2 regions of the Streptomyces sp. NPDC046860 genome follow, and region 2 is predicted to be linked to the other one. Evidence: riboswitches for the same ligand, from Rfam matches in the RefSeq annotation. Region 2 holds a riboswitch; the other holds the start of a gene.

What was found. Region 2 has a riboswitch for cobalamin ahead of ABZ898_RS11150 (CbtB-domain containing protein). Riboswitches for the same ligand answer to the same signal wherever they lie in the genome.
Positions count from the first base shown of each region.
Region 1: another riboswitch for cobalamin. It lies ahead of ABZ898_RS22820 (cobalamin biosynthesis protein); the one in region 2 lies ahead of ABZ898_RS11150 (CbtB-domain containing protein).

Region 1 is NZ_JBEYXQ010000017.1:53,267-68,212, reverse strand. It holds gene cbiE (precorrin-6y C5,15-methyltransferase (decarboxylating) subunit CbiE) at 1-850, opposite strand, end outside; gene cobM (precorrin-4 C(11)-methyltransferase) at 847-1,665, opposite strand; gene ABZ898_RS22855 (ZIP family metal transporter) at 1,806-2,537, shown strand; gene cobI (precorrin-2 C(20)-methyltransferase) at 2,543-3,274, opposite strand; gene ABZ898_RS22845 (cobyrinate a,c-diamide synthase) at 3,271-4,677, opposite strand; gene cobO (cob(I)yrinic acid a,c-diamide adenosyltransferase) at 4,677-5,276, opposite strand; gene ABZ898_RS22835 (putative cobaltochelatase) at 5,276-7,273, opposite strand; gene cobN (cobaltochelatase subunit CobN) at 7,270-10,920, opposite strand; gene ABZ898_RS22825 (cobyric acid synthase) at 10,917-12,425, opposite strand; gene ABZ898_RS22820 (cobalamin biosynthesis protein) at 12,422-13,372, opposite strand; cobalamin riboswitch at 13,471-13,603, opposite strand; gene ABZ898_RS22815 (hypothetical protein) at 13,731-13,952, opposite strand; gene ABZ898_RS22810 (inorganic phosphate transporter) at 13,980-14,946, opposite strand, start outside.
Region 2 is NZ_JBEYXQ010000006.1:71,550-86,495, reverse strand. It holds gene metE (5-methyltetrahydropteroyltriglutamate--homocysteine S-methyltransferase) at 1-1,647, shown strand, start outside; gene ABZ898_RS11160 (histidine phosphatase family protein) at 1,722-2,291, shown strand; gene ABZ898_RS11155 (CbtA family protein) at 2,342-3,097, opposite strand; gene ABZ898_RS11150 (CbtB-domain containing protein) at 3,119-3,340, opposite strand; cobalamin riboswitch at 3,379-3,515, opposite strand; gene ABZ898_RS11145 (helix-turn-helix domain-containing protein) at 3,730-4,686, shown strand; gene gap (type I glyceraldehyde-3-phosphate dehydrogenase) at 4,816-5,811, shown strand; gene ABZ898_RS11135 (NAD(P)/FAD-dependent oxidoreductase) at 5,797-7,215, opposite strand; gene ABZ898_RS11130 (DUF3556 domain-containing protein) at 7,212-8,963, opposite strand; gene ABZ898_RS11125 (helix-turn-helix domain-containing protein) at 9,117-10,355, shown strand; gene ABZ898_RS11120 (cytochrome ubiquinol oxidase subunit I) at 10,643-12,178, shown strand; gene cydB (cytochrome d ubiquinol oxidase subunit II) at 12,191-13,192, shown strand; gene ABZ898_RS11110 (FdhF/YdeP family oxidoreductase) at 13,272-14,946, opposite strand, start outside.

The DNA of each region.
Region 1 (14,946 bases), on a different contig from region 2:
CCTCGGTCTTCTCCACGGCGGTCACGGCCGCGCCGAGCCGCGCGCACTCCACCGCCACCGAGCCCGACCCCGCGCCCACGTCCCACACCAGATCGCCCAGGCGCGGCCCGAGCCGGGCGAGCGCCAGCGCCCGCACCTCGAACTTGGTGATCATCGAGTCCCGGTGCGCGAACTCGTCCTCCGCCAGCGCCCACCGCGCCGGTCCGGCACCCGGACCGGCGAGCGTGCGCGGACCGTCCTCGTCACGGCTCTCGTCCAGGCACAGCACCACGCTCACCGCAGGCCCCCAGTCCCGCGCGGCGGCCTCGGCCGGCGTCACCCGCTCCACCCGCTCCCGCTCCGGATCACCGAGCGCGCGCACCACGACCAGCACCCGGCCCGTACCGTCCAGCCGGGCGCCCAGCTCGGCCGGACCCGAGCCCGGACCGGTCAGCACGGCGACCTTCGGGCGCGCCCGGCACACGTTCACCGCGGTCCGCAGATCCCGCCCGTGCGCGCTCACCACGACCGCGTCGTCCCAGGTCAGCCCCAGCCGGGCGAAGGCACCCGCCACCGAGGACACCCCCGGCCGCACATCCAGCGCCCCGGCCCCGAAGCGCTCGGCCAGCACCCGCACGATCCCGAAGAACCCCGGATCACCCGAGGCCAGCACCGTCACCGGCCGCTCCTCGGCCACGTACTCCCCGATCGCGTCCAGGGCGGGCGCCAGCGGGCCGAGCACCACGCGTGCCGCGCCCCCGGGCACCGGCGCGGCGTCCAGATGGCGCCGCCCGCCGACCACCAGCTGGGCCCCGGCCAGCGCGTCCGGCGGGAGCGGGGCGCCCGTCCCCGCGCCGACGACCGTGATCAACTGTTCGCCCCCCGCTCACGCAGCGCCCGCCGCGCCTCGGGGTCGGCCTTGCGGAAGCCGTGGAAGTGGCCGGGGTGGTACAGGTGCGAGCGGGTGCCGTGCGCGTCCAGCGCCGCACCGACCAGGAACAGGGTGTGCTTCCACAGCTTGTGCTCCTTGACCGTCTCCTCCAGGGTGCCGATGGTGCACCGCACCACCAGCTCCTCCGGCCAGGTCACCTGATGGGCGACCACGACCGGGGTGGACGTCGGGTAGCCGCCCTCCAGCAGCTCGCGCACCAGCTGGCCGCTGCGCGCCGCCGACAGGAACACCGCCATCGTGGTGCCGTGCCGCGCGAACTCGCGCACCTCCTCGCCGGGCGGCATCGGCGTCTTGCCGCCGCCGAGCCGGGTCAGGATCACCGACTGCGCCACCTCCGGGATGGTCAGCTCCCGCCCCGCGAGCGCCGCCACCGCCGAGAACGACGAGACGCCCGGCACGATCTCCGTGGCGATCCCGACCTCCGCGCACCGGTCCACCTGCTCCTGCGTGCCGCCCCACAGCGAGGGGTCCCCGGAGTGCACGCGGGCCACCTTCAGCCCCTCCGCGTGGGCACGCCGGTACACGGCCACCACGTCCTCCAGGGACAGCGTCGCCGAGTCCAGGACCTCCGCGTCCGCGCGGGCGTGCTCCAGCACCTCGGCGCGGACCAGACTGGCCGCCCAGATCACCACGTCCGCCTCCGCGATCGCGCGGGCCGCGCGGAACGTCAGCAGATCGGCGGCACCGGGCCCGGCACCGACGAACGTCACCTTGCCGGCGGGGGCATCGGCCATGGGAAGGGTCCTCTCCTCGAGGGAAGCCCGGACGCGTGGTCCGGATGTGACAGGTGAAACCCGGACGAATGTCAGGGTCTGGCGGGGTTCGCGGGTCGCTGGATGTGCGCACAGGGCCCCGCATCGGATAGCAAGGGCTTATGGCGGTCCTTGTCGCGCTCGGCGCGTTCCTGATGACGCTGGCCGGCGGCTGGACGGCGCAGCGCGTGACCGACCGCCGTCACCTGGTCCTGGGCCTGGCGGGCGGCCTGATGCTGGGCGTCGTCGGGTTCGACCTGCTGCCCGAGGCGCTGGAGGCGGCCGGGCACAAGGTGTTCGGCGTACCGGCGGCGCTCGTGCTGTTCGTCGCCGGGTTCCTGCTGGCCCATCTGGTGGAACGTCTCCTCGCCGGACGCCAGGCCGCCCACGGCGCCGGAGAGCACACCCACCGGGCGCCCGAGGTGGGCCTGACGGCGGCCGCCGCCATGGTGGGGCACAGCTTCATGGACGGCGTGGCCATCGGCGCCGCCTTCCAGATCGGCGACGGCCCCGGCGTGTCCGTCGCCCTCGCCGTGATCGCGCACGACTTCGCCGACGGCTTCAACACCTTCACCATCACCAGCCTGTACGGCAACGCCCGCCGCCGGGCCGTGGCCATGCTGGTGGCCGACGCCTGCGCGCCGTTGCTGGGCGCGCTGTCGACCGTGTTCCTCCACGTCCCCGGACCGCTGCTCGGCGGCTACCTCGGCCTCTTCGGCGGCGCGCTGCTCTACCTCGCCGCCGCCGAGATCCTCCCCGAGGCCCACCACGACCACCCGGCCCGCTCCACCGTGCTCTGCACCGTCGCGGGCGTGGCCTTCATCTGGCTGGTGGTCGGACTCTCCGGCGGCTGACCCGCTCACAGCTTCCCGCCCCGGCCGCCCTCGCGCCGGGGCGGCGCTATGAGCGTCGACAGGTACGGCAGCGCGTCCCCGTCCAGCTCGGCGGCGGGCCGTACGGACTCCTCCGGCAGGCCCAGCGCCGAGCCCCACACCGCGTCCTGAAGCCGGCCGGCCTCCCGCAGCGCCTCGGCCACCTCGGCCGCGCGCCGCCCGAACTTGTACGCCACCACGGTCCCCGGACCCGCCAGCGCCTCCTTCAGCGCCGCCTCGCCCGCCGTCACCGGCACCAGCGTCAGCGGCTCGGTGCCCTCGGTCAGCACCGCGCCCGACCTGGCCGCGAGGTCCTGCATCGCGGTGATGCCGGGCACGGTCTCGACAACCAGCTCCGGCAGCAGCTCCTTCAGCGTCTGCGCGAGGTAGGTGAAGGTGGAGTACACGTTGGGGTCGCCGATGGTCGCGAACGCCACGTACGCGTGCTCCCGCAGCAGCTCCGCCACCCGCGCGCCCGCCGCGTCCCACGCGGCCTCCCGGCGCGCGCGGTCCGTCCGCTCGTTCAGCGCGAACACCACCCGGACGATCTTCTGCCCGGACACGTGGTGCAGCACCGTCGCCTCCGCCCGGCCCCGCTCCAGGGTGTCCATCACCGGTACGACCACCACATCGGCGGCCCGCAGCGCGTTGACCCCCTTCACCGTCACCAGCTCCGGGTCACCCGGCCCCACTCCGACCCCGACCAGCCTGCTGCTCATGACGTCCGGCACCTCTCCGTGAATCTCCGGGCCACCCCGGGCTCCGACGCCCAGTGCGTATGCAGATAACTCGCGTGCACGCCCCCCCGTACGAACCCCTCCACCCGCCGCGCGGGCGCGACGATCCCCCACGCGGGCGCCTCCCCGGCCCCCGGCTCGATCACGGTCCGGTGGAACTCGTGCCCCCGCATCCGGGTCCCGGCCACCGCCAGCACGCTGTCCCCGACGGCCACCGCGTCCCGGTACCCGAGCGTCAGCCGCTCGCCCATCCGCGCGGACGCGTCCAGCACCCCGCACATGGGAATCCCGTCCAGCTCCCGGCACAGGTAGAGCAACCCCGCGCACTCGGCGGCAACAGGCGCCCCGGAGAGGGCCAGCGCGGCGATCTCCTCGCGCAGCGACTCATTGGCCCCCAGCTCACTCGCGTAGACCTCGGGAAACCCCCCACCGATGACGAGCCCCCGAGTCCCCTCGGGCAACCGCTCGTCCCGCAGAGGGTCAAAGGTGACGACGTCGGCCCCGGCGGCATCGAGCAACTCGGCGTGCTCGGCGTAGGAGAAGGTGAACGCGGGTCCGCCGGCGACGGCGATGACGGGCCGCTCACGTGCAGCGTTGCTGTCGTCGCCCCGCCTCTCAGCCAACCGAGACGGGTGGTCGTGGGTGGGCAAGGCAAGGGCCTCAGCCGCAGACCACCCGTCACCCGGCAACGCCCCCGCACCACGCGCCAGCGCCATCAGCGCGTCCAGGTCGCACCCGGCAGCAACCTGCGCCCCCATCGCCGCGACCGCGGACACCGCGGCAGCACCCCGCTCGGCGACCGGCACCAGACCGAGATGCCGAGAAGGCGTATCCACCTGCGAGGCCCGCCGCAGCGCGCCCAGCACCGGCACCCCCGACTCCTCCAGCGCCTCCCGCAGCAGCGCCTCGTGCCGCTCCGAGGCCACCTTGTTCAGGATCACGCCCCCGATCCGCACGCCCGTGTCCCAGGAGGCGAACCCGTGCACCAGCGCGGCCACCGACCGCGACTGCGACGACGCGTCCACGACCAGCACCACCGGCGCCCGGAGCAGCTTCGCCACCTGCGCCGTGGACGCCAGCTCACCCTGCCCGGCGGCCCCGTCGTACAGCCCCATCACGCCCTCGACCACGGCCAGATCACAGCCCTGAGCACCGTGTGCGAACAGCGGAGCGACCAGCTCCGGCCCGCACAGGTACGCGTCGAGATTGCGCCCCGTCCGCCCGGTGGCGAGCGCGTGGTACCCGGGATCGATGTAGTCCGGCCCCACCTTGTGCCCGGACACGGCGAGCCCCCGCGCGGCGAACGCGGCCATCAGCCCCGTGGCGACGGTGGTCTTCCCACTGCCCGAGGAGGGCGCGGCGACGACCAGCCGGGGTACGGACATCACCACTCGATGCCCCTCTGCCCCTTCTGCCCGGCGTCCATCGGGTGCTTCACCTTGGACATGTCGGTGACCAGATCCGCGAACTCCACCAGCGGGGCGGGCGCGTTGCGCCCGGTGATCACCACGTGCTGGGTGCCCGGCCGGGCCCGCAGCACCTCGACGACCTCCTCCACGTCCACCCACCCCCAGTGCATCGGGTAGGCGAACTCGTCCAGCACGTACAGCCGGTACGTCTCGGCGGCCAGGTCCCGCTTGACCTGCGCCCACCCCTCCCGCGCCTTCTCCTCGTTGTCGAGCTGCGCGTCCCGCTGCACCCAGGACCAGCCCTCGCCCATCTTGTGCCAGTCCACCGGACCGCCCTCGCCGGAGGCACCCAGCACCCGCAGCGCGTTCTCCTCGCCGACCTTCCACTTCGCCGACTTGACGAACTGGAACACCCCGATCGGCCACCCCTGGTTCCAGGCCCGCAACGCCAGCCCGAACGCCGCCGTCGACTTGCCCTTCCCGATGCCCGTGTGCACGACCACCAGCGGACGGTTGCGCCGCTGCCGCGTCGTCAGCCCGTCGTCCGGCACCACACTCGGCTGTCCCTGCGGCACTACGCTGCCCTCCTCGACGTCGTCCCCCGCACATCCCTGACCAGCCCGGCGATCGCGTCCGCCCGCAGCTCCTCCAGCGTCACCGCCGTACCGCCCAGCTCCTCGGCCAGCCGCCCCGCGAGCCCCAGCCGCACCGGCCCCGACTCGCAGTCCACGACCACCGAGGCCACCGACTCCGCGCCGAACAGCCGCGCCGCCCGCCCCGCCAGCGCCACCGGCTCCGGACCACCGGTCGCCCGGCCGTCCGTCACCACCACCAGCAGCGCCCGCCGCGAGGGGTCCCGCAGCCGCTCCACCCGCAGCACGTCGTGCGCCTTCAGCAGCCCCGCCGCCAGCGGCGTACGGCCGCCCGTCGGCAGCGACTCCAGCCGGGCCGCCGCCGCGTCCACCGACGAGGTCGGCGGCAGCGCGACCTCGGCCGCCGAACCCCGGAACGTCACCAGACCGACCTTGTCCCGCCGCTGGTAGGCGTCCAGCAGCAGCGACAGCACGGCACCCTTCACCGCGCTCATCCGCTGCCGCGCGGCCATCGAACCGGAGGCGTCCACCACGAACAGCACGAGGTTCCCCTCGCGCCCCTCCCGCGCCGCCTGCCGCAGATCGTCCCGGCGCACCACCAGACCCGGCCCGGACCGGCCCCGCGCCCGCTGATGCGGCGCGGCGGCGCGTACGGTCGCCGCCAGATGCAGCTTCGTCAGCGCGCCGCGCGGCCGCAGCGCACCGGTGGTCCGCCCGCGCTCGGTCCGCGCCCGCGAACGCCGCCCGGCCGCACCTGCCCCGACACCGGGCACGGTCAGCGCCTTGGTACGGAACGGCTCCGCGGCCCGCGCCGGCGCCTGCTCACCCGCACCCCCGGCGGACGGCTGGGGCTCGCCGCCCTCACCGTCCTCCGGCCGCGCACCGCCGGCGTCCCCGCCCTGCGGGCCCTCCTCCGGCGAGGGCTGACCGCCCCCGCCGTCAGGGCCGCCGGGGTCGGGGTCGTCGTCCCCGGCCGACTCCTCCAGCGTCTGGTCGAGCTTGTCCTCGTCCAGTCCGGGCGCGTCGAAGGGGTTGCGTCGCCTGCGGTGGGGCAGCGCCAGCAGCGCGGCCTGCCGCACGTCCTCGGCGAGCACATCGCCGCGCCCGTCCCACGCGGCCAGCGCGGTCGCGGTACGCGCCATCACGATGTCGGCCCGCATGCCGTCCACCTCGAACGCGGCACAGGTCGCCGCGATCTGCTTCAGCGCCCCGTCACCCAGCCGCACCTTGGGCAGCAACTCCCGTGCCGCGACGATGCGTTGCCGTACAGCACGCTCCTCGTCGGCCCAGCGCGCCGCGAAGGCGGCCGGGTCGTCGTCGTACGCCAGCCTGCGCCGCACGACCTCCACCCGCTGCTCCGGCTCCCGCGAGGCGGCGACCTCGACCGTCAGCCCGAACCGGTCGAGCAACTGCGGCCGCAGCTCGCCCTCTTCGGGGTTCATCGTCCCGACGAGCAGGAACCGCGCGGCGTGCCGTACGGAGACACCCTCACGCTCGACGTACGAGGCCCCCATCGCGGCCGCGTCCAGCAGCACGTCCACCAAGTGGTCGTGCAGCAGGTTGACTTCGTCGACGTAGAGGATGCCCCGGTTGGCCGACGCGAGCAGGCCCGGCTCGAACGCCTTGACGCCCTCCGCGAGAGCCCGCTCGATGTCCAGCGCCCCGACGAGCCGGTCCTCGGACGCCCCGACCGGCAGCTCGACCATCCGCGCGTCCCGCGCCTCGGCCGCCTCCACGGTGTGCGGCCCGTCCGGGCAGGTCGGATCGGGCGAAGCCGGATCACAGGAGAACCGGCACCCGGCGACCACCTCGACCTCGGGCAGCAGCGCCGCCAGGGCGCGTACGGCGGTGCTCTTCGCGGTGCCCTTCTCGCCCCGCACGAGCACCCCGCCGATGTTCGGCGCGACGGCGTTGAGCAGCAGGGCCAGTTGCAGATCCTGCTGCCCGACCACCGCGGTGAACGGGAATCGCGTGCTCACTCGTCTCCCTCCAGCTCTCCCTCGAGTTCCAGATACGTCGCCCGCAGCCGCTCCAAGGTCTCCTGGTCCGGCTCCTCCCACAGCCCCCGGTCCGCCGCCTCCAGCAGGCGCTCGGTGATGCCGCGCAGGGCCCACGGGTTGGACTTCTTCATGAAGTCCTGGTTCTCCGGGTCGAAGACGTACTCGGCGCTGAGCTTCTCGTACATCCAGTCGTCCACCACGCCCGCCGTGGCGTCGTACCCGAACAGGTAGTCCACGGTCGCCGCCATCTCGAAGGCGCCCTTGTAGCCGTGCCTGCGCATCGCGGCCATCCAGCGCGGGTTGACCACGCGGGCGCGGAAGACGCGGTGGGTCTCCTCGCCGAGGGTGCGGGTCTTGACCTGGTCGGGGACGGCCGAGTCGCCCACGTACGCCTCGGGGCTGGTGCCGGTCAGGTGGCGGACCATCGCCACCATGCCGCCGTGGTACTGGAAGTAGTCGTCCGCGTCGACGAGGTCGTGCTCCCTGGTGTCGACGTTCTTCGCCGCCACCGCGATCCGCTTGAACGCCGTCTCCATGTCCCCGCGCGCCGCGCGCCCGTCCAGCCCGCGCCCGTAGGCGTAGCCGCCCCAGACCGCGTACACCTCGGCGAGGTCGGCGTCACTGCGCCAGTTCCGCGCGTCGATCAGCGGGAGCAGCCCCGCGCCGTACGCGCCCGGCTTGGAGCCGAAGACGCGGGCCGTGGCGCGGCGGCGGTCGCCGTGCTCGGCGGTGTCCTCCTCGACGTGGGCGCGGACGTAGTTGGACTCGCCGGGCTCGTCCAGCTCGGCCACCGCGCGCACCGCGTCGTCGATCAGCCCGACCACGTGCGGGAACGCGTCCCGGAAGAAGCCGGAGATCCGGACGGTGACGTCGATGCGCGGGCGCCCCAGCTCGGCCGGCGGCACGATCTCGAAGCCGGTGACCCGGCGCGAGGCGTCGTCCCACACCGGGCGGCAGCCCAGCAGCGCGAGGATCTCCGCGATGTCGTCGCCCTGGGTCCGCATGGCGGAGGTGCCCCACACGGTGAGGCCGACCGACTTCGGGTACTCCCCGGTGTCGGCCAGGTACCGCTGCACCAGCGAGTCCGCGAGGGACTGCCCGACCTCCCAACTCAAGCGGGACGGGATCGCCTTGGGGTCGACGGAGTAGAAGTTGCGGCCGGTCGGCAGCACGTTGACCAGACCCCGCGTGGGCGACCCGGAGGGCCCCGCCGGGACGTAACCGCCGTCCAGCGCGCGGAGGATGTGCCCGATCTCGTCGGTGGTCCGGGCGAGCCGGGGCACGACCTCCGTGCAGGCGAACTCCAGCACGGCGGTGGCGTCGGTCAGTTCGAAGCCGAGCACCTCGTCCAGCACCGCCGGTACGGCCGCCCGGTCCCAGTCCCGCGCCTCCATGCCCTCGGCGATGCCCCGGCACAGCTTCTCCAGCAGGTCGACCGCGTCGGCCCCGGTGCGTGCCGGGCCCTCGGCCAGGTCGGTCAGCTCCACCGGCACCTTCACCGGCGCGCCCGGCTCGGCCAGCAGCTCCTTCTCCACCAGCCCGAAGTGCTGGGCGAGCGCGGCCCGCAGTCCGGGCAGGGCGTTCGCCTGGCCGCCCCACACCTGGGAGGCGCGCAGCACGGCCAGGACCAGGTTGACGCGGGGCTCGCCCTCGGGTCCGCCGCCCAGGATGTGCAGTCCGTCGCGGATCTGCACGTCCTTGATCTCGCACAGGTAGCCGTCGATGTGCATGACGAACGAGTCGAAGTCGTCGTCCTCCGGCTGCTCGTCCACGTGCAGGTCGTGGTGGAGCTCGGCGGCCTTGACCAGGGTCCAGATCTGGGCGCGCACGGCCGGGGCCTTCGTCGGGTCCAGGTCGGAGACGAGCGCGTACTCGTCCAGCAGCTGTTCCAGCTTGGCGAGGTCGCCGTAGGTGTCGGCGCGGGCCATCGGCGGCACCAGGTGGTCGACCACGGTGGCGTGCCCGCGCCGCTTGGCCTGGGTGCCCTCGCCGGGGTCGTTGACGATGAACGGGTAGATCAGGGGGACTTCGCCGAGCACCGCGTCCGGGGCGCAGCCGCGCGAGAGGCCCAGGCCCTTGCCCGGCAGCCACTCCATCGTGCCGTGCTTGCCCATGTGCACGACCGCGTCCGCGCCGAAACTGTTCTCCAGCCACCGGTAGGCGGCCAGGTAGTGGTGCGAGGGCGGCATGTCGGGGTCGTGGTAGATCGCGATGGGGTTCTCGCCGAAGCCGCGCGGCGGCTGGATCATCACGACGACGTTCCCGAACCGCAGGGAGGCGAGCACGATGTCGTCGCCGTCCACGTACAGGCTGCCCGGCGGCTCGCCCCACGCCTCCAGCATGGCGTCGCGCAGTTCGGGGTCGAGGGTGTCGAACCAGGCCCGGTAGTCGGCGAGCGGCACCCGGGCGGGCGCGGCGGCGAGCTGCTCCTCGGTCAGCCACTCCACGTCGTGCCCGCCGGCCGCGATGAGCCGGTGGATCAACTCGTCACCCTCGGAGGGGTGTTCACTCACGCCGTACCCGGCGTCCCGCAGCGCGTCCAGCACCCGGACCGCCGAGGCGGGGGTGTCCAGGCCGACGGCGTTGCCGACGCGGGAGTGCTTGGTGGGGTAGGCGGTGAAGACCAGCGCGATCCGCTTCTCCGCGTTCGGCTTGTGGCGCAGGGCCGCGTGCCGTACGGCGATCCCGGCGACCCGTGCGGCGCGCTCGGGGTCGGCGACGTAGACCGGGACCTCGTCCGGGCCGGGCTCCTTGAAGGAGAACGGCACGGTGATCAGGCGGCCGTCGAACTCCGGGATGGCGACCTGCATCGCGGCGTCCATGGGGGACAGGGCGGCGTCCGAGGCGTCCCAGGCGGCCCGCGTGGAGGTGAGGCAGAGCCCCTGCAGCACCGGCACGTTCAGGTCCGCGAGGGCGCCGATGTCCCACGCCTCCTCGTCGCCGCCCGCCGAGGCGGCCGAGGCGTGCGCCCCGCCGGCCGCGAGCACGGTGGCGATGAGGGCGTCGGCCCGGCCCAGCAGCTCGTACAGCCCGGCGTCCGCGTCGCGCAGCGAACCGCAGTACACCGGCAGGGCGTTGGCGCCGCGCTCCTCGACCGCCGCGCACAGGGTGTCCACGAAGGCGGTGTTGCCGCTGAGTTCGTGCGCCCGGTAGAAGAGCACGCCCACGGTCGGGCGGCCCGCACGCTGCTCGTAGGCACCGTGCGTGCCGAACTCCGGCATCCGGTGCGGCTCCTCGAAGCCCTCGCCGGTCAGCAGGACGGTGTCGGACAGGAACCGGGACAGCTCCAGCAGGTTCGCCGGGCCGCCCTCGACCAGATAGCGCAGCGCCTCCGCGACGACCCCGGCCGGTGCTGTCGACTCGGCCATCAGCTCGGCGTCCGGCACGCTCTCGCCGCCGAGCAGCACCGTCGGCACTCCGGACGCCTTCAGCGCGGCGAGCCCGTCCTCCCAGGCCCGCTTGCCGCCCAGCAGGCGGACGACCGCGAGGTCCGCGCCGTCGAGCAGCGCGGGCAGGTCCTCGGCGGCGTCCGTGCGGGACGGGTTGCCGATGCGGTAGTCGGCGCCGCTGGCGCGGGCGGCCAGCAGGTCGGTGTCGGCGGTGGACAGCAGCAACACTGTGCTCATGCGGGCGCTCCCGGTGGAATGAAGGGCAGTCCTGCGGGCGCGCCCGACTCGATGAGCCGCCAGAGCGCGTCCGTGTCCGCGTGGTGTTCGATGAGGTCGCCGAGCAGGTCGAGCTGCTCCTCGCGCAGCGCGGCGAACGACGTGCCGGGGGCCGGGACGAAGCGGCGTCCGGCCGCGTCGGCGACCTCGCGCAGGAAGGCGCGCCGGAAGCCGTCCGACTCCAGGGAGCCGTGCCAGTGGGTGCCCCACACGGAGCCCGTCCGGCAGCCGTCCAGGAAGGGGTCACCGCCCAGCACCTCGGCGACCCCGTGATGGATCTCGTACCCCTCGACGGGCTCGCCCAGGGCTTCCCCGGTCGGCCGGGCCAGGGTCTTGCCGGCGTGGAACCGCACCCGCACCGGGAGCAGTCCGAGCCCCGGCACGCTGCCGGCGCGGGACTCGACGTCGTCCTCGATGTGCTCGCCGAGCAGCTGGAAGCCGCCGCAGATCCCGAGCACCGGACGCCCCTCGGCGGCCCGGCGCGCGAGCGCGTCCGCGAGACCCCGCTCGCGCAGCCACTGAAGCGCCCGTACGGTGCCGCGCGTGCCCGGCACCACCACGAGGTCGGCGTCCGTCAGTTCCTCGGGCCGGTCCACGAAGCGGACCACGACGCCGGGTTCGGCGGCGAGGGCGTCCACGTCGGTGAAGTTGGACATCAGCGGGACCGCGCACACGGCGACCCGCAGCACGTCCTCGCCCACGGGCGGAGCGACCGTCGACTCCCGGACCGCCCCGCGCAGGGAGACCCGCAGCCCGTCCTCCTCGTCGATGCCGAGCCCGTGCCGGAACGGCAGCACGCCGTAGGTGTGCCGCCCGGTGAGGCCGCGCAGCATGTCCAGGCCCGGTTCCAGCAGCGTCACGTCACCGCGGAACTTGTTCACCAGGAACCCGGCGACCAGTGCCTGGTCCTCGGGGGAGAGCAGGGCGACGGTGCCGAAGAAGGACGCGAAGACTCCGCCCCGGTCGATGTCGCCGACGACGAGGACCGGCAGCCGCGCGCCCCGCGCCACGCCCATGTTGACGATGTCGGTGCGCCGCAGGTTGATCTCAGCGGGGGAACCCGCGCCCTCACAGATCACCGCGTCATACGTGCCCCGCAGTTCGGCGAGGCAGTCCAGCACCGTTCCCAGCAGGGCCTGTTGACGGCCGCCGTGGTAGCCGCGCGCGCTCAGCTCGCCCACCGGCTCGCCCAGCAGCACCACTTGGCTGCTGCGTTCGCCGCCGGGCTTGAGCAGCACCGGGTTCATCAGCGCGGTCGGCTCGACGCGGCACGCCTGGGCCTGCATGGCCTGCGCCCGCCCGATCTCCGCGCCCTCGCGGGTCACGAAGGAGTTCAGGGACATGTTCTGCCCCTTGAACGGCGCCACCTTGACGCCCTGCCGGACCAGCCACCGGCAGATCCCGGCCGTCACGACGCTCTTGCCCGCGTCCGAGGTCGTACCGGCGACCAGAAGACCACCGTTCACCTGCCCCGCCCCTTTCCGGTGAGGCGCGCGGCGAGGGTGACGCCGAGCGCGAGCAGACCGACCCGGCGGGAGAGCCGTACCGCCCGGTCGATGTCGGCGACCCGAACGGGCCGTTCGGTGCCGTTGAGGACGGGCCGGTGTTCGACCCGGCCGCCGTAGGAGAGGGTGCCGCCCAGCCGTACGCCGAGCGCGCCCGCGAAGGAGGCTTCCACCGGGCCCGCGTTGGGGCTCGGGTGCCGGTGCGCGTCCGCCCGCCAGGCCCGTGCCGCCCCGCGCGGGTCGTCCCCGGCGAGGGTGGCGAGCAGGGCGGTGAGCCGGGCGCCGGGCCAGCCCGCGACATCGTCGAGGCGGGCGGCGGCCCAGCCGAAGCGGCGCAGCCGTGGCGACTTGTGCCCGACCATCGCGTCCAGCGTGTTCACGGCACGGAACCCGAGCAGCCCGGGAACCCCGGCGACCGCGCCCCACACCAGGGCGCCCACGACGGCGTCGGAGGTGTTCTCCGCGACCGACTCCACCACGGCGCGCGCGATCGCGTCGGCGTCCAGCGTCTCGGGGTCCCGGCCGCACAGGTGCGGCAGCCGGGCACGGGCGGCCGGGAGGTCGCCGCGCTCCAGGGCGCGCCCGACGGCGACCGCCTCGCGGGCGAGTGAGGTGCCGCCGACGACGGCCCAGGTGGCCGCGGCGGTCAGCGCGGCGGACGCGGCGGGGCCTGGACATACGGCGCGTACGGCGCGTGCGGCCGCGGCTCCGAGCGCGGTGGCTCCTCCGGCGCACAGCAGGGTGTGCAGCGCGCCCCAGCCGCGGTGGTCGTGCCACAGCGCGCGTTCCGCGTGCCCGGCGGCCCGCCCGAAGGCGGCGACGGGATGCATGCGGCGGGGGTCGCCCAGGAGGAGATCACCGAGGAGTCCGGCGGCGGCACCGTACGCGTACGAGCGATCGGCGCCCATCGGCTCAGCCGGCCGTGGACGCGCAGACGTTCCTGGTTCGGGCTCTCGATCGGCGGCCGGGCATCACGGTAGTCCTCACTCAGGGTGTCCACGCCCTGGTTCGACGAGACCGGCGGCGAGAGTTCCTGGCTCCCGGGGACTGCTCCCCGGTGACAGTGGCGGGACCGCGCCGGATTCGCACCGGCTTCCTCTGCTGCCGCCGTACATGGCCCGCGAAGTCCACCACGTGCCCGGAAGGGCCGTCAACCTGCCCGTGACCTGCGGGAGAAGAGTGTGTGGAGACCCACACCGGCACCGGTGGGGACAGCGGAGGGCCCCCGCGCGGCGTGTGCCGTGCGGGGGCCCTCCGGGGTCGGTGCTAGGCGACGATCAGGTAGAAGCCGTAGCCCACCGCCGCCGCGCAGGCGGCGAAGCAGGCGTAGGCGCCGGTGACGGCGAGCGCCGCCGAACCGCCGTTGGCCGCGGCGCGCTCGCGGCGGGCCAGGCCGTTGATGCCGAGGGTGAACAGGCCCACCATGGCCACCGTGACCACGAGGCTGACGCCGAAGACGGAGCCGAGGGCCGCCCAGTCGATCTTCATCGGGATGTTCCTCCAGTTGCCGGGTGGTCAGACCGCGGCGGGCGGGGCGGTGGTGGCGGGGGTGTGGCTGTGCTCGGTGGTGGCGGCCGGGATGGTGGCCGTCAGGTCGTCCGCGACGGTGCCCACCGGGGGCGGGGTCACCATGGCCATCGCGGTGGTCACCACACCGGCCGGTTCGACGTACTCCTCGGTGGTGACGTGGGTGTGGTCGATGACCTCGCGGCGGGAGATCTTCCAGATGGCGAAGCTGGAGCCGATCAGGAAGAGGGCGACGAGCCCGGTGCCCCAGTCGCCGAGTCCGGTGACGGCCTCGGCGCCCGCGCCGACCAGTGCGGCGGCCGGCAGGGTCAGCGCCCAGGCCACGAACATCCGGGTCGCGGTGGACCAGCGGACCACACCGCCCTTGCGGCCGAGGCCCGCGCCCATCACCGAGCCGGAGACGACGTGGGTGGTGGAGAGGGAGAAGCCGAGGTGCGAGGAGGCCAGGATCGCGGTCGCGGCGCTGGTCTGCGCGGCGAAGCCCTGACGGGGCTCCAGGTCGGTCAGGCCCTTGCCCATGGTGCGGATGATGCGCCAGCCGCCGATGTAGGTGCCGAGCGCGATGGCCAGGCCGGCGGAGAGGATCACCCAGGTGGGAGGGTTGGAGCCGGGGGCCAGCGCACCGCCCGCGATCAGCGCGAGGGTGATGATGCCCATCGTCTTCTGCGCGTCGTTGGTGCCGTGCGCCAGGGAGACCAGGCCGGCCGAGGCGATCTGGCCGGCGCGGTAGCCCTTGCGGTTGGCCTCGCCGTCGCCCTCGCGGCCGATGCCGTAGGAGAGGCGGGTGGCGAGCATGGTGGCGAGGCCCGCCACGATCGGCGCGGCGACCGCGGGGAGCAGCACCTTGGTGACGAGCACCTCACCGTGGACGGCGCCGAAGCCCGCCGAGGCGACGGTGGCGCCGACCAGGCCGCCCATCAGGGCGTGCGAGGAACTGGAGGGCAGGCCCACCAGC
Region 2 (14,946 bases):
CGCACCCCGGCCGAGCTGAACGCGGCCGAGCGCGCCTACCGCGACCTGGGCGCGCCGGCCGACCGGCCGAAGCTGCTGGTCGCGTCCTACTTCGACCGTCTCGGCGAGGCGCTGCCGGTGCTGGCGAAGGCACCCGTGGAGGGGCTGGCGCTGGACTTCACCGGGACCGCAGCGGGCAATCTGGACGCGCTGGCCGCCGTCGGCGGGCTCCCCGGCAAGCGGCTGGTGGCCGGTGTGGTCGACGGCCGCAACATCTGGGCCGACGACCTGTCGAAGTCCCTCGCCACCCTGGGCACCCTGCTCGGGCTGGCCGATCGGGTCGACGTCTCCGCGTCCTGCTCCCTGCTGCACGTGCCGCTGGACACCGCGCCCGAACGGGACATCGAACCGCAGATCCTGCGCTGGCTGGCGTTCGCCCGGCAGAAGACCGCCGAGATCGTCACCCTGGCCAGGGGCCTGGCACGCGGCACGGACGCGATCAGCGCCGAACTCGCCGCGAACCGGGCCGCCCTGGCCTCCCGCACGGGCTCGCCGATCACGCGTGACCCCGCCGTGCGGGCCCGCTCCGAGGCCGTCACGGACGCCGACGCCCGCCGCTCCCAGCCGTACACCGAGCGGGCCGCCGCCCAGCGCGCCCACCTCGGCCTGCCGCTGCTGCCGACGACCACGATCGGCTCGTTCCCGCAGACCGGCGAACTGCGCACCGCCCGCGCGGACCTGCGCGCGGGCCGGATCGACACCGCCGGGTACGAGGAGCGCATCAGGGCGGAGATCCAGGAGGTGATCTCCTTCCAGGAGAAGACCGGCCTGGACGTCCTGGTGCACGGCGAGCCCGAACGCAACGACATGGTGCAGTACTTCGCCGAACGGCTCACCGGCTACCTCGCCACCCAGCACGGCTGGGTCCAGTCCTACGGCACCCGCTACGTCCGCCCGCCGATCCTGGCCGGCGACATCTCCCGCCCCGAGCCGATGACGGTCCGCTGGACGACGTACGCCCAGTCGCTCTCCGACCGCCCGGTCAAGGGCATGCTCACCGGTCCGGTCACCATGCTGGCCTGGTCCTTCGTCCGCGACGACCAGCCGCTCGGCGACACCGCGCGCCAGGTCGCGCTCGCCCTCCGTGACGAGGTCAACGACCTGGAGGCGGCGGGCACTTCGGTGATCCAGGTGGACGAGCCCGCGCTGCGCGAGACGCTCCCGCTGCGCGCCGCCGACCGGGCAGCCTATCTCGCCTGGGCGACGGAGGCGTTCCGGCTGACCACCGCCGGGGTCCGGCCGGACACCCAGGTCCACACCCACATGTGCTACGCCGAGTTCGGTGACATCGTGCGGGCCATCGACGACCTGGACGCCGACGTCATCAGCCTGGAGGCGGCCCGCTCGCACATGCAGGTGGCCCGCGAACTCGCCGCGCACGGCTACCCCCGCGAGGCGGGTCCGGGCGTGTACGACATCCACTCCCCGCGCGTGCCGAGCGCCGAGGAGGCGGCCGATCTGCTGCGTACGGGGCTGAAGGCGATCCCCGCCGAGCGGCTGTGGGTGAACCCGGACTGCGGGCTGAAGACCCGGGGCTGGCCGGAGACCAGGTCCTCGCTGGAGAACCTGGTGGCGGCGGCCCGTACCGTGCGGGATGAACTGCGTTAACCGTACTGCCCGTTCGTCCCGGCCCTCACTGTGGGCCGGGACGAACGGGCTTGTGTGATCAGGAGGTTCCCGGGGTGACCAGTCGGCTGCTGCTCATCTCGCCCGCCGTCGGGCCCGCGCTGCGGGAGGCCCGGTTCTACGACGGTTCCTCGTCGATCGACGAGGCGGGCACCGCTCGGGCGCGGGCGGCGGCCGGGGGGCTGCCGGAGGCGTCGCGGGTGGTGCTGTCCCCCGGCGCGCGGTGCCGGGCGACGGCGGAGGCGCTGGGGCTGCGGGGCGTGACGGCGCCGGAGCTGGCGCCGCTGGACGCCGGGCGGTGGCGCGGGCGCACACTGGCCGAGGCCGTCGCGACGGAGGGGGAGGCGATGGCCCGGTGGCTGGCCGACCCGGAGTACGCGGCACCGGGCGGGGAGTCGGTGCGGGAGGTGTGCGCACGGGTCGGGCGCTGGCTGGAGTCGCTGCCCGACGGCCGCACGCTCGCCGTCGCGGAGCCCGAGGTGGTACGGGCGGCCGTCGTGCACGCGCTGAGGCTGCCGGCCGGGGCGTTCTGGCGGCTGGACGCGGCACCGCTCACCGCGACGGAACTGTCGGGGCGGACCGGACGCTGGAACCTGCGGCTGGGGCGCCCGCTCGGGGGCGAATGAGAGGGGCCCCGGAGATCTCCGGGGCCCCTTCTCCTCGTCATGTCACCGGCTCAGTGGGAGGCGGCGACCGCCTGACCCGTCTCGCGCGCCGTCGCGGGGCGCGGGTTGAGCAGCCGTTCGGCCAACTCACCGAAGACGAGCCCGAATCCGGCCCACAGCACGGTCTGGATGGCCAGCGCGGAGAGGCGGAAGCGCCACAGCAGGGTGGCCGGGAAGTGTTCCGGCACCTCGTTGACGACCGGGAGGAACGCGTACGCGAGCCCGGTCACGAGGGCGAAGGCGGCGACGGCCACGACGGTCGCGTACCAGGTGCCCAGGCGCGGGGCGAGCCGCTTGCCGAGCAGGGTGGCGGCGACCGCCAGGAGCACGCTGAGCACCATCATCAGGAAGTACAGCGTGGTGCGCTTGCCGATGGTGTCCGGGTCGCCGACCGAGGGCGGGTTGGCCGGGTACTTCAGGAACGGCACCACGTACACGGCGAGCAGTGCGGCACCGGACAGCAGCAGCGCGGTCGCGCGGGGGCCGAAGCGGCCGACGCGGCCGAGCGCGAAGCAGAAGCCGAGCGCGGCGATGCCGCCGAAGGCGACGCCGTAGACGAGGACACCGGTGGCGAGTCCGGCGGTGGACTGGAGCGAGCGGGAGACGACTTCGACCTCGTGCTCGTGGGCGTGGTGGCCCTCGAAGCTGATGGCGCTGTCCACGCTGGGCTCGCCGAGGAAGTAGGCGGCGATCAGGGCGAGCACTCCGGCGGCGAGGCCGGCGAGCATGCCCCGCACGAGGAGGTTTCTTACCGTTGCGGAGTTCATGGGTGTGCGGCGTCCCTCGCGTCAGTGGCAGGGGAAGCCGAGCAGGTGGCGGGCGTCGTGCACCCACTCGTGGACGTCCGTGCCGTTGAACACGGAGGTGGCGCCCTGCTCGGCGCCGACGAAGTACAGCAGGACCATCATGAGGACGCCGAAGAAGACCGCCCAGGGCGCTATCTCCCTCAGCGGCAGCTTGGCGGGGACGGCAGGGTTGCCGGCGGTCGGCTGGGCGACGGTCTGCGCCATGGCAGGACCTCCTCTGGGAGTTCGCGTCCCATCTCGGTGGTGCACAGGACGACGGCCACGGGTCTGACTCGCGCGGCCCCTTCCTGGAGGGCCCGCGCACACAGTGGCGCGACCGTGCCGGTTTCCCACCGGCTTCCGATTCGCCGTCGTCGATATCGCCCCGACGGTATCGCGTGTGACGTGGTCGGCCAAGACCACGTCACCCACGGGTGATCTTCCTCTCCCCGCGGTGTGCCGAGCCGAATCGAAGGGAGAGGGGCCGCCGTTGGGGCGCGCCCAGGTGTCCCGGACGAGCTTCTCCATCTCGGCCGGGCACCGCTCGTCGGCGGGGCCGGACACCACGGAGGGGGTGACCCGGTCCCCGGGCGGAGGCGCCGTACGCTGCTGACGTGCCCTCATCCCGCCTCCGCCGTGTCGCCGTTCTCGTTCTGGAGGGCGCGAAGCCGCTCGACGTCGGTATTCCGGCGCAGGTGTTCACGACCCGGGCGAGCATGCCGTACGAGGTGCGGGTGTGCGGTGCCGCGCCGGGGCTGGTGACGGGCGGCGACGGTCTGTCGTACCACGTGGCGCACGGGCTGGAGGCGCTTCAGTGGGCGGACGTGGTGTTCGTGCCCGGCTACCGGTTCCCGGACCGGGAGGACCCGCCGGAGCCGGTGGTGGCGGCGCTGGTGGCCGCGCACGGGCGGGGCGCGCGGCTCGCGGCGATCTCCACGGGGGCGTTCGCGCTGGCGGCCACCGGGCTGCTGGACGGCAGGCGGGCCACCACGCACTGGCACTACGCGCGTGCCCTCGCGGCCCGGTACCCGCTGATCCGGGTCGACGAGAACGTGCTGTTCGTGGACGAGGGCAGCGTGCTGACGTCGGCCGGGGCGGCCTCCGGCATCGACCTGTGCCTGCACATGCTGCGCGGCGAGCTGGGGGTGGCCGCCTCCAATCACGCGGCCCGGCGCCTGGTCGCGGCGCCCTATCGCAGCGGGGGTCAGGCGCAGTACGTGCCGCGCAGCGTGCCCGAGCCGCTGGGCGAGCGGTTCGCCGCGACCCGGGAGTGGGCGCTGCACCGGCTCGGTGAGCCGCTGAGCCTGCAGGCGCTGGCCCGGCACGCGGCGGTGTCGCCGCGCACGTTCTCCCGGCGGTTCGCGGAGGACACCGGGTACACGCCGATGCAGTGGGTGACGCGGGCCCGGGTCGACCTGGCGCGCGAGCTGCTGGAGCGTTCGGAGCGGAGCGTGGAGCGAATCGCCGACGAGGTGGGGCTCGGCACCGGCACCAACCTCCGGCTGCACTTCCAGCGCGTGCTGGGGACGACGCCGAGCGACTACCGGCGGACGTTCGCCCGGGGCGAGTAGCGCCGGCGCGATCTCTGGGGGCCTGGCGCCTTGCGGACCTGGCGCGATCCTTGTGAACCGTGGCGCTCCTGCCACTGCCGCGCGCGGCCGCCGCCCGCGAACCTGATGGCGGACGGAAGGGACACTTTCATGACGCGCATCGCCATCAACGGATTCGGCCGCATCGGACGCAACGTGCTGCGGGCCCTGCTCGAACGGGACAGCGGCCTCGAGGTCGTCGCGGTGAACGACCTCACCGAACCCGCGGGGCTGGCCCGGCTGCTGGCCTTCGACTCGACGGCCGGGCGGCTCGGCCGCCCGGTGGAGGTGGACGGCGACACCCTCGTGGTCGACGGCCGCCGCATCAAGGTCCTCGCCGAGCGCGAGCCCGCGCAGCTGCCGTGGGCCGAGCTGGACGTCGACATCGTGCTGGAGGCGACCGGCCGCTTCACCTCGGCCAAGGCCGCCCGCGCCCACCTGGACGCGGGTGCGAAGCGGGTGCTGGTGAGCGCCCCCTCGGACGGCGCCGACGTGACGCTGGCGTACGGGGTGAACAGCGACACCTACGACCCGGCCCTGCACACGATCGTGTCGAACGCCTCGTGCACGACCAACGCGCTGGCCCCGCTGGCCGCGGTGCTGGACGGACTGGCGGGCATCGAGCACGGGTTCATGACGACCGTGCACGCCTACACCCAGGAGCAGAACCTCCAGGACGGCCCGCACCGCGACCCCCGCCGGGCCCGCGCGGCCGGCGTGAACATCGTGCCGACGACCACGGGCGCCGCCAAGGCCATCGGCCTGGTGCTGCCGAACCTGGACGGCAAGCTGTCCGGCGACTCGATCCGGGTCCCGGTGCCGGTCGGCTCGATCGTCGAGCTGAACACCACCGTCGCCCGCGACGTCACCCGCGAGGAGGTCCTCGCCGCCTACCGCACCGCGGCCGAGGGCCCGCTGGCCGGTGTCCTGGAGTACTCCGAGGACCCGCTGGTCTCCACCGACATCGTCGGCAACCCGGCCTCCTCGATCTTCGACTCCGCCCTCACCCGGGTCGACGGCCGCCACGTCAAGGTGGTCGCCTGGTACGACAACGAGTGGGGCTTCTCCAACCGGGTGATCGACACGCTGGAGCTACTCGCGCGCTAGGTACCGCAGCGCCGAGGCCGCCGCGCCCGCACCGCACATGCCGTGGGCGCCCGGCCCCGGCGGGGTGGCCGCCGAGCAGAGGAAGACGCCGGGCAGCCCGGTGCTGTAGGGGTCGAGGGCGGGGCGGGGGCCCAGGACGAGCTGGGGGGTCGTCTTGGCGCCGGTGAGGATGTCGCCGCCCGCGAAGTTGGCGTTGGCGGCGGCGAACCCGGCCGGGGCGGTGGCGGCGATGCCCACGACGCGGTCCCGGGCGCCGGGGGCGAACCGTTCGATCTGCCCGAGGATCGCCTCCGTGGCGTCCCCGGTGTATCCGTACGGGACGTGCGCGTAGGCCCAGACCGGGTGGATGTCACCGGCCGAGCGGCTCGGGTCGGCCAGGTACTGCTGGCCGACCAGCACGAACGGCCGCTCGGGCATGCGTCCGGCCGTCACGTCCCGTTCGGCCCGCGCGATCTCCTCGACGGTGCCGCCCAGGTGCACGGTCCCGGCCTGCCGGGCCTTCTCGTGCGTCCAGGGGATGCCGCCCTCGACCGCCAGGTCGATCTTGAAGGCGCCGGGTCCCCGGCGGAAGCGCCGGTAGGCGGACCGGGTCCGGGCGGGCAGCCGGTCTCCGTAGACGGCGGCGGCCTGCGCCGGGTCGAGGTCGAGCAGGGTGACGTCGGCGGCGGGGAGCTGGCGGTGGTCGGTGATCCGGACGCCGGTGTGGACGGTCCCGCCGTGCTCGCGCAGCGCCTTCTCCAGGGCGAGGGCGATGGACTGCGAGCCTCCTTCGGCCACGGCCCACCCGGCGGCGTGCCCGGCGGTCAGGATGCCGAGCCCGATGGCGGAGGTGAACGGGCGGTTCAGCGGGCGGAAGGCGTGGGCGGCGACACCGGCCCACAGGCCGCGTGCCCGCGGGGTGCGGAAGAGCCGGGCGAGGGCGGTGGCGGGCAGGGCGGTCGGCAGGCCGAACCGGGCGAGCAGCAGGGGGTGCGAGGGGACGCGCAGCAGCGGACCCATCACCTCCCCGGCGAGCGTGTCCCAGTGCCGTACCGAGGGCTCGATCAGCGCACGGTAGCGGGCGCCGTCGGGGCCGAGGAGCCGGGCGGTGTCCGCGACGGAGCGCATCAGCACGCCCGCCGTGCCGTCGTCGAGGGGGTGGACGCAGTCGACGGCGGGCAGGCGCCAGCGCAGTCCGTGGCGTTCCAGTTCCAGTTCGCGCAGGGCGGGCGAGCCGACGGCCATGGGGTGCACGGCGGAGCAGTGGTCGTGCAGCAGGCCCGGCAGGAGCGCCTCGTGGCTGCGGGTGCCGCCGCCGGCCTCGTCGGCGGCCTCCAGGAGGGTGACGTCGAGTCCCGCCTTGGCGAGCAGGGCCGCCGCGGCGAGCCCGTTGGGCCCGCCGCCGACCACGACGGCGGAGGTCATGAGGTGCTGTCCAGCGGCAGCGGCAGCGCACGCCGGACCTGTACGCCGTACACCGGGTAGGCCGCCCCGTCCGTGGGCCAGGGCTGACGGGTCAGCATGTCGCGCACCGCGACATGGCCGCTCTCCAGCAGGCCGAGGGCCGCGTCGTGGATCTCATAGTCCTGAGTCTGCCGGTGCAGGGGCTGTCCCTCCAAACAGATCACCCGCACCTCGCCGGGCGCGAAGGCGCAGCGGGCCTGTACGGCGCGCAGCAGCTGGTCGTCGTGGAGGTGGCCCTCGCCGAAGTTCCAGCCGAGGGCGAAGCCCGCGATCAGCTCGCCCTCCAGCACGGTGACGGCGTCCTGGCCGTCGGTGACGCGTTCCACCAGGCCGCCGAGGGCCCGGCCGTGGGAGTGCATGGCCCGCCAGCCCTCGGCCTTGGCCGCGAGCACCAGGGCGGTGTCGGCGTCGTAGAGGGTGGCCATCTGCCGGTGGGCGGGCCGGGCGCTCGTGGTGAGGCCCGCTTCGAGCCGGTCGAGCGCGTCCCCGGTGAACAGCCAGGCGCTGGTGGCCCAGTTGCCCGCGTAGTAGCGCATGGCGGGCAGGAAGGAGACGAGGTCGGGGCGGAGGTTGCCGAGGAGGGGGAGCAGCACGAGGCTCGGCAGGATCACCGCGAGCAGCCAGGGCGAGTGGAGCTGCCACACGGTGAGGTCGCCGTGGGCGCCGAAGAGGAAGAAGAGCGAGAAGACGAAGAACAGGTTCCACTCCAGCGGCACTCCCATGGGGAGGGTCGACAGGATGTGCAGGTGGAACACGGCCATGTAGAGCAGGGCCGCCCACGTCCAGGGCCCGCCGTCGCCGAGGAGGACGAGGAAGAGCGGGACGAGGTACTCGGTGGCGGTGCCGGTGTGCGCGAGCAGGAAGGACAGGCGGGAGGGACGCAGGTCCTCGGGGTGGTCGCGGTAGAAGAGGGACTTGAGCCGGTTCGGGACCAGGGGCGCGTTGCTCATCATCGTGGCCACCACGAAGGGGAAGTGGTGGTTGAGCTTGGAGGTGGCGGCGCCCCACCAGATCGCCAGCATGATCAGCTGGAAGCCGATGAACATGTCGGTGTACGGGAAGAAGAACACCAGCAGCGAGAGCCCGTACTGCTCCCCGCGCGCGGCGAGGAAGACCGTCTTGTCGCGCAGTCCGAGCACCGCCAGGGTCACGATGAGCGGGATCGCGGCCACCGGGTCGAGCAGGCCCGCGTGTCCGGGCGGGCCCGCCTCGCCGGGGCGCCCGAGCAGCCAGACGCCGGAGGCCAGTACGGCCGCGTAGAGCAGGACGTCGGCCGCGGTCCTGCGGTCGCCCCGGGTCAGCGGCACCCTGCCGGGCCACGGGGGCAGCCGCACGGTGCCGGGCCTGAGCCAGTACAGCGCGGAGCCGATCGGCGGGAGGAAGCGGGAGGACAGCGGGCCGGAGCCGCAGCCGAGTCCGGTCACCTCCCACAGCAGGGTGAACACGATCAGCTTCTGGTAGACGACCGGCTCCGACCACCAGGACGCCACCTCGGTGACCGGTCCGAGGCCCGGCGTCGGCGAGATCACCAGTGCCGCCCCGCCGATGTAGAGCGCGCACTTGACGACGTAGAACAGGTACACCGCCGCCGGGCTGCCGAAGCCGTGCTCGACCCAGTGCCGGGTCAGGACCTGGAGGCGGTCGCGGCGCGGCAGGGTGCGGTAGGTGCCGGCGTCGACGGGGATCAGCCGGGGTTTCATGAAGCCCATGGACATCACGCCTTCACTGGGCGGGCGGTACGGACCCGGTGAAGGTAGGGGCGCCCGGAGCACGGCGGCGACGGCCGCGCGTCACAACATCCGGGGCCTCCTTTGTGCGCCGGGCACAGCGGCACCGCCGCCCGGCACCTCTACAGTTCACTCATGCCGACACAACAGGCCCTGGTCAGCCAGTTGGTGGACCGGCTGCGCGGGACGAGCGAGGCCATGATCACGGATCTGGTCCGGCTGACCCTCGTGCAGATCGACGCCCTCGACCACGACGCCGCCACCCGCTCCCTGCTGGAGGCGAGCCTGAGCGAGAACGTGATGGCCGCGCTCAACTTCCTCCAGCAGGACTTCGACCCGGAGCTGCTGGAGGCCCCGTCCGCGGCCGTGGCGTACGCGCGGACGCTGGCCCAGCGCGATGTGCCGCTGTCCGCCCTGGTCCGCGCGTACCGCATCGGCCACTCCCGGGTGCTGGACCACGCCTTCGCGCATCTCGACGCGCTGCCGGCCGAGCACCGGGTGGCGCTCGTGCTCGACGTGGTGCGCCGCTCGGCGCTGTTCATCGACCACGTCTGCGAGCAGGTCGGGCGCGCCTACGAGCACGAGCGGGAGCGGTGGGTGGCGAGCCAGGGCGGCGTGCGCCAGCAGTGGGTGGGGGCGCTGCTCGGCGCGGGGCCGGTGGACCGGGCGGCCGCCGAGCGGGCGCTGCGCTACCCGCTGGACGCGGTGCACGTGGCCTGCACGCTGTGGCCGGTGGGCGCGATGACGTCGTTCGACCTGGTCACCGCCGTGGACGAGGTACGCGCGCACGCGGTGGCGGCGCTGCGGGCGCGGGCCGCGCTGGTGGTGCCGACCGACGAGCGCGAGGCCCGGCTGTGGCTGGCGCTGCCCGCCGGGGGCGAGCGGCGGTGGCAGGGCGACCTGGCCCCGCCGGAGGGCACGGCGCTGCACGCCGCCGTGGGGCGGCCCGGCGCCGGTCTGGAGGGTTTCCGCACGTCGGCGCGGCAGTCGGCGCGGGTCCGGGAGATCCTCACGGCGAAGCCGGCCGGGGCGGGCGGCGCGGGCACCGCGCGGTGGGTGCATTACGCCGCGGTCGCGCCGGTCGCACTGATGGCCGGTGACCTTCCGGCGGTACGGGATTTCGTGACGGGCACGCTCGGCGGGCTGGCGTGCCGCGACGCGCGGGGCGCCACCCTGCGCGAGACGCTGCGGGTCTTCCTCGCCTGCCGCCGCAGCCACACGGCCGCCGCGCGGGCGCTGAACCTGCACCGCAACTCGGTCCAGTACCGGGTGCGCCGGGCCACCGCGCTGCTGCCGGACGGCCCGGCGGACGACTTCAACGTGCGGGCCGCGCTGCTCGCCGCGCACTGGCTGGGGGACGCGGTCCTCGCGTGACGCCCGAAAAGGAGCCTCGGGCGATAAAGGAATACGCATGTACGCGGGTCGGCATTCCGCGTGCGGTGTTCCTGAAATGCCGCCCGAGGGTGCGCACATAAGACCCGAAAAGGGGAGATCGGCACGCAGATGCGCGCCCTGATCGCGTTTTCGCGATGACGTCACCGACCGTCCCGGCCGGACGACTTGCGCCGAGTGCGCGTATCCCCTTCCCCAAGTCGACGCGACTATGCCTGAGAGATACCTTTTATCCAGATTGCGGCCGGATCGAGCGAGAGAAGGACGTAGTGGAACTAGCAATCGCTCAGGAGACCATCGCGCGGTGGCAGTTCGGTATGACGACGGTCTACCACTTCCTCTTCGTCCCGCTCAGCATCGGCCTCGGAGGCATCGTCGCCGGTCTGGAGACGGCCTGGGTGCGGACGGGCAAGGAGAAGTACTTCCACGCCACCAAATTCTGGGGAAAGCTCCTGCTGATCAACCTCGCGCTGGGCGTGGTCACGGGCATCTTCCAGGAGTTCCAGTTCGGCATGAGCTGGTCGAGCTACTCCCGCTTCGTCGGTGACGTCTTCGGCGCTCCGCTGGCGATGGAGGCGCTGATCGCCTTCTTCTTCGAGTCCGTGTTCATCGGCCTGTGGATCTTCGGCTGGAACCGGCTCCCGAAGAAGGTCCACCTGGCGACGATCTGGATCGTGACCATCGGCAGCCTTCTCTCCGCGTACTTCATCCTGGCCGCCAACTCCTTCATGCAGCACCCGGTCGGCTACCGGATCGATCCCGAGAACGGCAAGGCCCGGCTGACGAACATCTGGCGCGTGCTGTTCCAGGACACGACGCTGGTGCAGGTCTTCCACACCCTGACGGCGGCGTTCATCACGGGCGCCGCCTTCGTCATGGGCATCGCGGCCTACCACCTGTGGCGGGCCAAGCGCGGCAAGGACACCAACCGCAAGCGGATCGCGGCCATGCGCAGCTCGCTCAAGCTGGCCCTGGTCGTCTGCTCGATCGCCGGCATCCTCACCGCCCTCAGCGGCGACCGCCTGGCCAAGGTGATGTTCGAGCAGCAGCCGATGAAGATGGCGGCGGCGGAGGCCCTGTGGGACACGGAAGGGCCGGCCCCCTTCTCGATCTTCTCGGTCGGCAACGTCGGCGAGGGGCGCAACGACGTCGCCCTGGAAGTCCCGGGCGCGCTGTCCTTCCTGGCCAAGAGCAACTTCCACTCCCCCGTCCCCGGCATCAACGACCGGGCCGACGAGCAGGTGCGGCTGTTCGGCGGCAGCCGGGAGGACTACATCCCCAACATCTTCATGACGTACTGGGGATTCCGCCTGATGATCTTCTTCGGCATGACCAGCTTCACCATCGGCGTGATCGGCCTCTACCTCACCCGCAGGAGACTGTGGGTCAAACCCAGGTTCCGCACGGGTGAGGACGAGCCGCCGAACCTGATGCTCACCGACAAGATCAGGATGAACGACTTCTTCACCAAGTGGAGCTGGCGGATCGTCGCCCTGACCCTGGGGTTCCCGCTGCTGGCCAACAGCTTCGGCTGGATCTTCACCGAGATGGGCCGCCAGCCCTGGGTGGTGTTCCACCTGATGAAGACGGCCGACGCCAACTCGCCGAACGTGAGCGTGGGCACCCAGATCGGCTCGCTGGCCGCACTCAGCGTGGTCTACGCGATCCTCGCGGTGGTCGAGGGCGGCCTGATGGTCAAGTACGCGAAACCGGGGCCCGACGTCGACGAGCAGCCGCCCGCGAAGGATCCGTCCCTGCGCGTCTCCCCGGACGACCAGGACAAGCCCCTCTCCATCGCCTACTGAGGACGGATCGCCATGCATCTCTACGATCTCTGGTTCATCCTGATCGCCCTCCTGTGGGTCGGCTACTTCTTCCTGGAGGGGTTCGACTTCGGGATCGGCGTCCTCACCCAGACGATGGCCCGCAACGACAAGGAGCGGCGCGTCCTCATCAACACGATCGCGCCCGTGTGGGACGGCAACGAGGTGTGGGTGATCGCGGCCGCGGGCGCGACCTTCGCGGCGTTCCCGGACTGGTACGCCACCCTGTTCAGCGGCTTCTACATCCCGCTGCTGATCATCGTGCTCTGTCTGATCGCGCGGGGCGTGTCCTTCGAGTACCGCGCCAAACGCGACGACCCGCGCTGGCAGCGGAGCTGGGAGCAGGTCACCTTCTGGACCTCGGCGATCCTGCCGTTCCTGTGGGGCGTGGTCTTCGCCAACATGGTGCAGGGCATCGCCATCGCCCGGAACAAGTCCTACGTGGGCACGCCGGGTGAGCTGTTCGACGGGTACGCGGTCCTGGGCGGCTTCGCCACCCTGGTGCTCTGCACCTGCCACGGCGCGATCTTCGCGGCGCTGAAGACGGACGGCGAGATCCGGCAGCGGGCGCGGAAGCTGGTGCCCGTGCTGGGGGCGGCCTCCCTCCTGCTGCTGCTCGCGTTCCTGCTGTGGACGCAGGTGAACTCGGGCAACGGCCAGAGCCTCGGCGTGATGATCGTGGCGTTCGCGGCGCTGCTCGTGGCGCTGTTCTTCAACCGGATCGGCCGGGAGGGCTGGGCGTTCACCTTCTCCGCCCTGACGGTGGTCTCGACCTTCGCCATGCTGTTCCTGACGCTGTTCCCCGAGGTCATGCCGTCCACGCTGAACCCCGCCTGGTCGCTGACGGTCGCCAACGCCTCGTCCGCGTCCTACACGCTGACGGTGATGACGATCGTCGCGGCGATCTTCGCCCCGCTGATCATCCTCTACCAGAGCTGGACGTACTGGGTCTTCAGCAAGCGCATCGCGGTCCACCACATCCCGGCCGGCCACTGACCCGTCGGCCGCACCGCACGGACGAACGGGCGGGCCCCCTCCGGAAACTCGGAGGGGGCCCGCCCGTGTGCGCTCCCGGTCAGGTCGCCGGGGTGATGTCCACCTTGACGTACTTCATGAGCGGCTGGTCGCTCTGCGTGCTGTAGTCGCACAGGGCGATCAGCACGTTCATCTCGGGCATGTAGCCCGCAGCGCAGCCTCGCGGCATGTCGTACGGGATGGCCAGGTAGCCGTCGAGGTAGCGGTGGCTGCCGTCCTTGGCCGTGGCGACGATGTTCACCGGGTCGAACTCCGAGATCCCGCGCTCGCGCATGTCGTCCTCGTTCATGAAGACGAGCTCGCGCAGGTTCTTGATGCCGCGGTAGCGGTCGTTGTCGGAGTAGATCGTGGTGTTCCACTGGTCGTGCGAGCGCATGGTGCCCAGCGCCAGCATGCCCGGAGGGGGGACCACGTCCGGCAGCTTGGCGTGCGAGAACTCCGCCTTGCCGGACTTCGTGAGGAAGATCAGCTCACGGGCGGGCTGCTTGATGCGGAAGCCCAGCGGCAGCCGCACGCGGCGGTTGAAGTCCTCGAAGCCGTCGAGCACCTCGGACATCGTGTCGCGGATGCGGTCGTAGTCCTCGATGTACCACTCCCACGGCGTGGGGCTCGTGGGCAGCGCGGCACGCGCCATGCCGGAGATGATCGCGGGCTCCGACAGCAGGTGCTTGGAGGGGGGCCGCTTCATGCCGACCGACAGGTGGACCATCGACATCGAGTCCTCGACGGAGGTGCTCTGCACGCCGTTCTTCTGGTGGTCCTTGTCCGTCCGGCCGAGGCACGGCAGGATCAGCGCCTCCTTGCCGTGGACGACGTGGCTGCGGTTCAGCTTGGTGCTGACCTGGACCGTGAGGTCGCAGTTGCGCAGCGCCTCGTAGCTGAACGGCGAGTCCGGCACCGCGAGCGCGAAGTTGCCGCCCATGCCGATGAAGACCTTGACGTCGCCCCGGTTCATCGCCTGGAGCGTGCCGACCGTGTCCAGGCCGTCCTCGCGCGGCGGGTTGATCTTGCAGACCTCGGCCAGCCGGTCCAGGAACTCGGGCTCCGGGCGGTGGTCGATGCCGCAGGTGCGGTTGCCCTGCACGTTGCTGTGCCCGCGCACCGGCGACGGACCCGCGCCCTCACGGCCCAGGTTGCCGCGCAGGAGCAGCAGGTTGACGATCTCGCGGACGGTGTCCACACCGTGCTCGTGCTGGGTGACGCCCAGGCACCAGCTGATGATGGAGCGGTCGGCGTCGGTGTAGATGCGGGCGGCCTTGAGGATGTCCGCGCGGGTGAGGCCGGACTGGCGCTCCAGTTCCTCCCAGGACGTGGCCTCGCAGATCGCCCGGTACTCGTCGAAGCCGACGGTGTGCCGGTTGATGAACTGGGTGTCGATGGCCTTGGGGTCGGTCTTCGCCTGCTCCAGCACCGCCTTGGCCATGCCGCGCAGCAGCGCCAGGTCGCCGCCGACCCGCACCTGGAGGTTCAGGGTGCTGGTCCGGGTGGCGTGGAAGGTGGCCATGTCCACGAAGTCGTGCGGGATGATGGCCTTCGTGGCGCCCGCCTCGATGAACGGGTTGATGTGCACGACCTGCGCACCCCGGTCGAACGCCTCGGTCAGCGAGGTGAGCATCCGCGGTGCGTTGGAGGCGACGTTGACGCCGATCACGAACAGGGCGTCCGTGGCCTCCCAGTCCTTGAGGTCGACCGTGCCCTTTCCGGTGCCGAGCGAC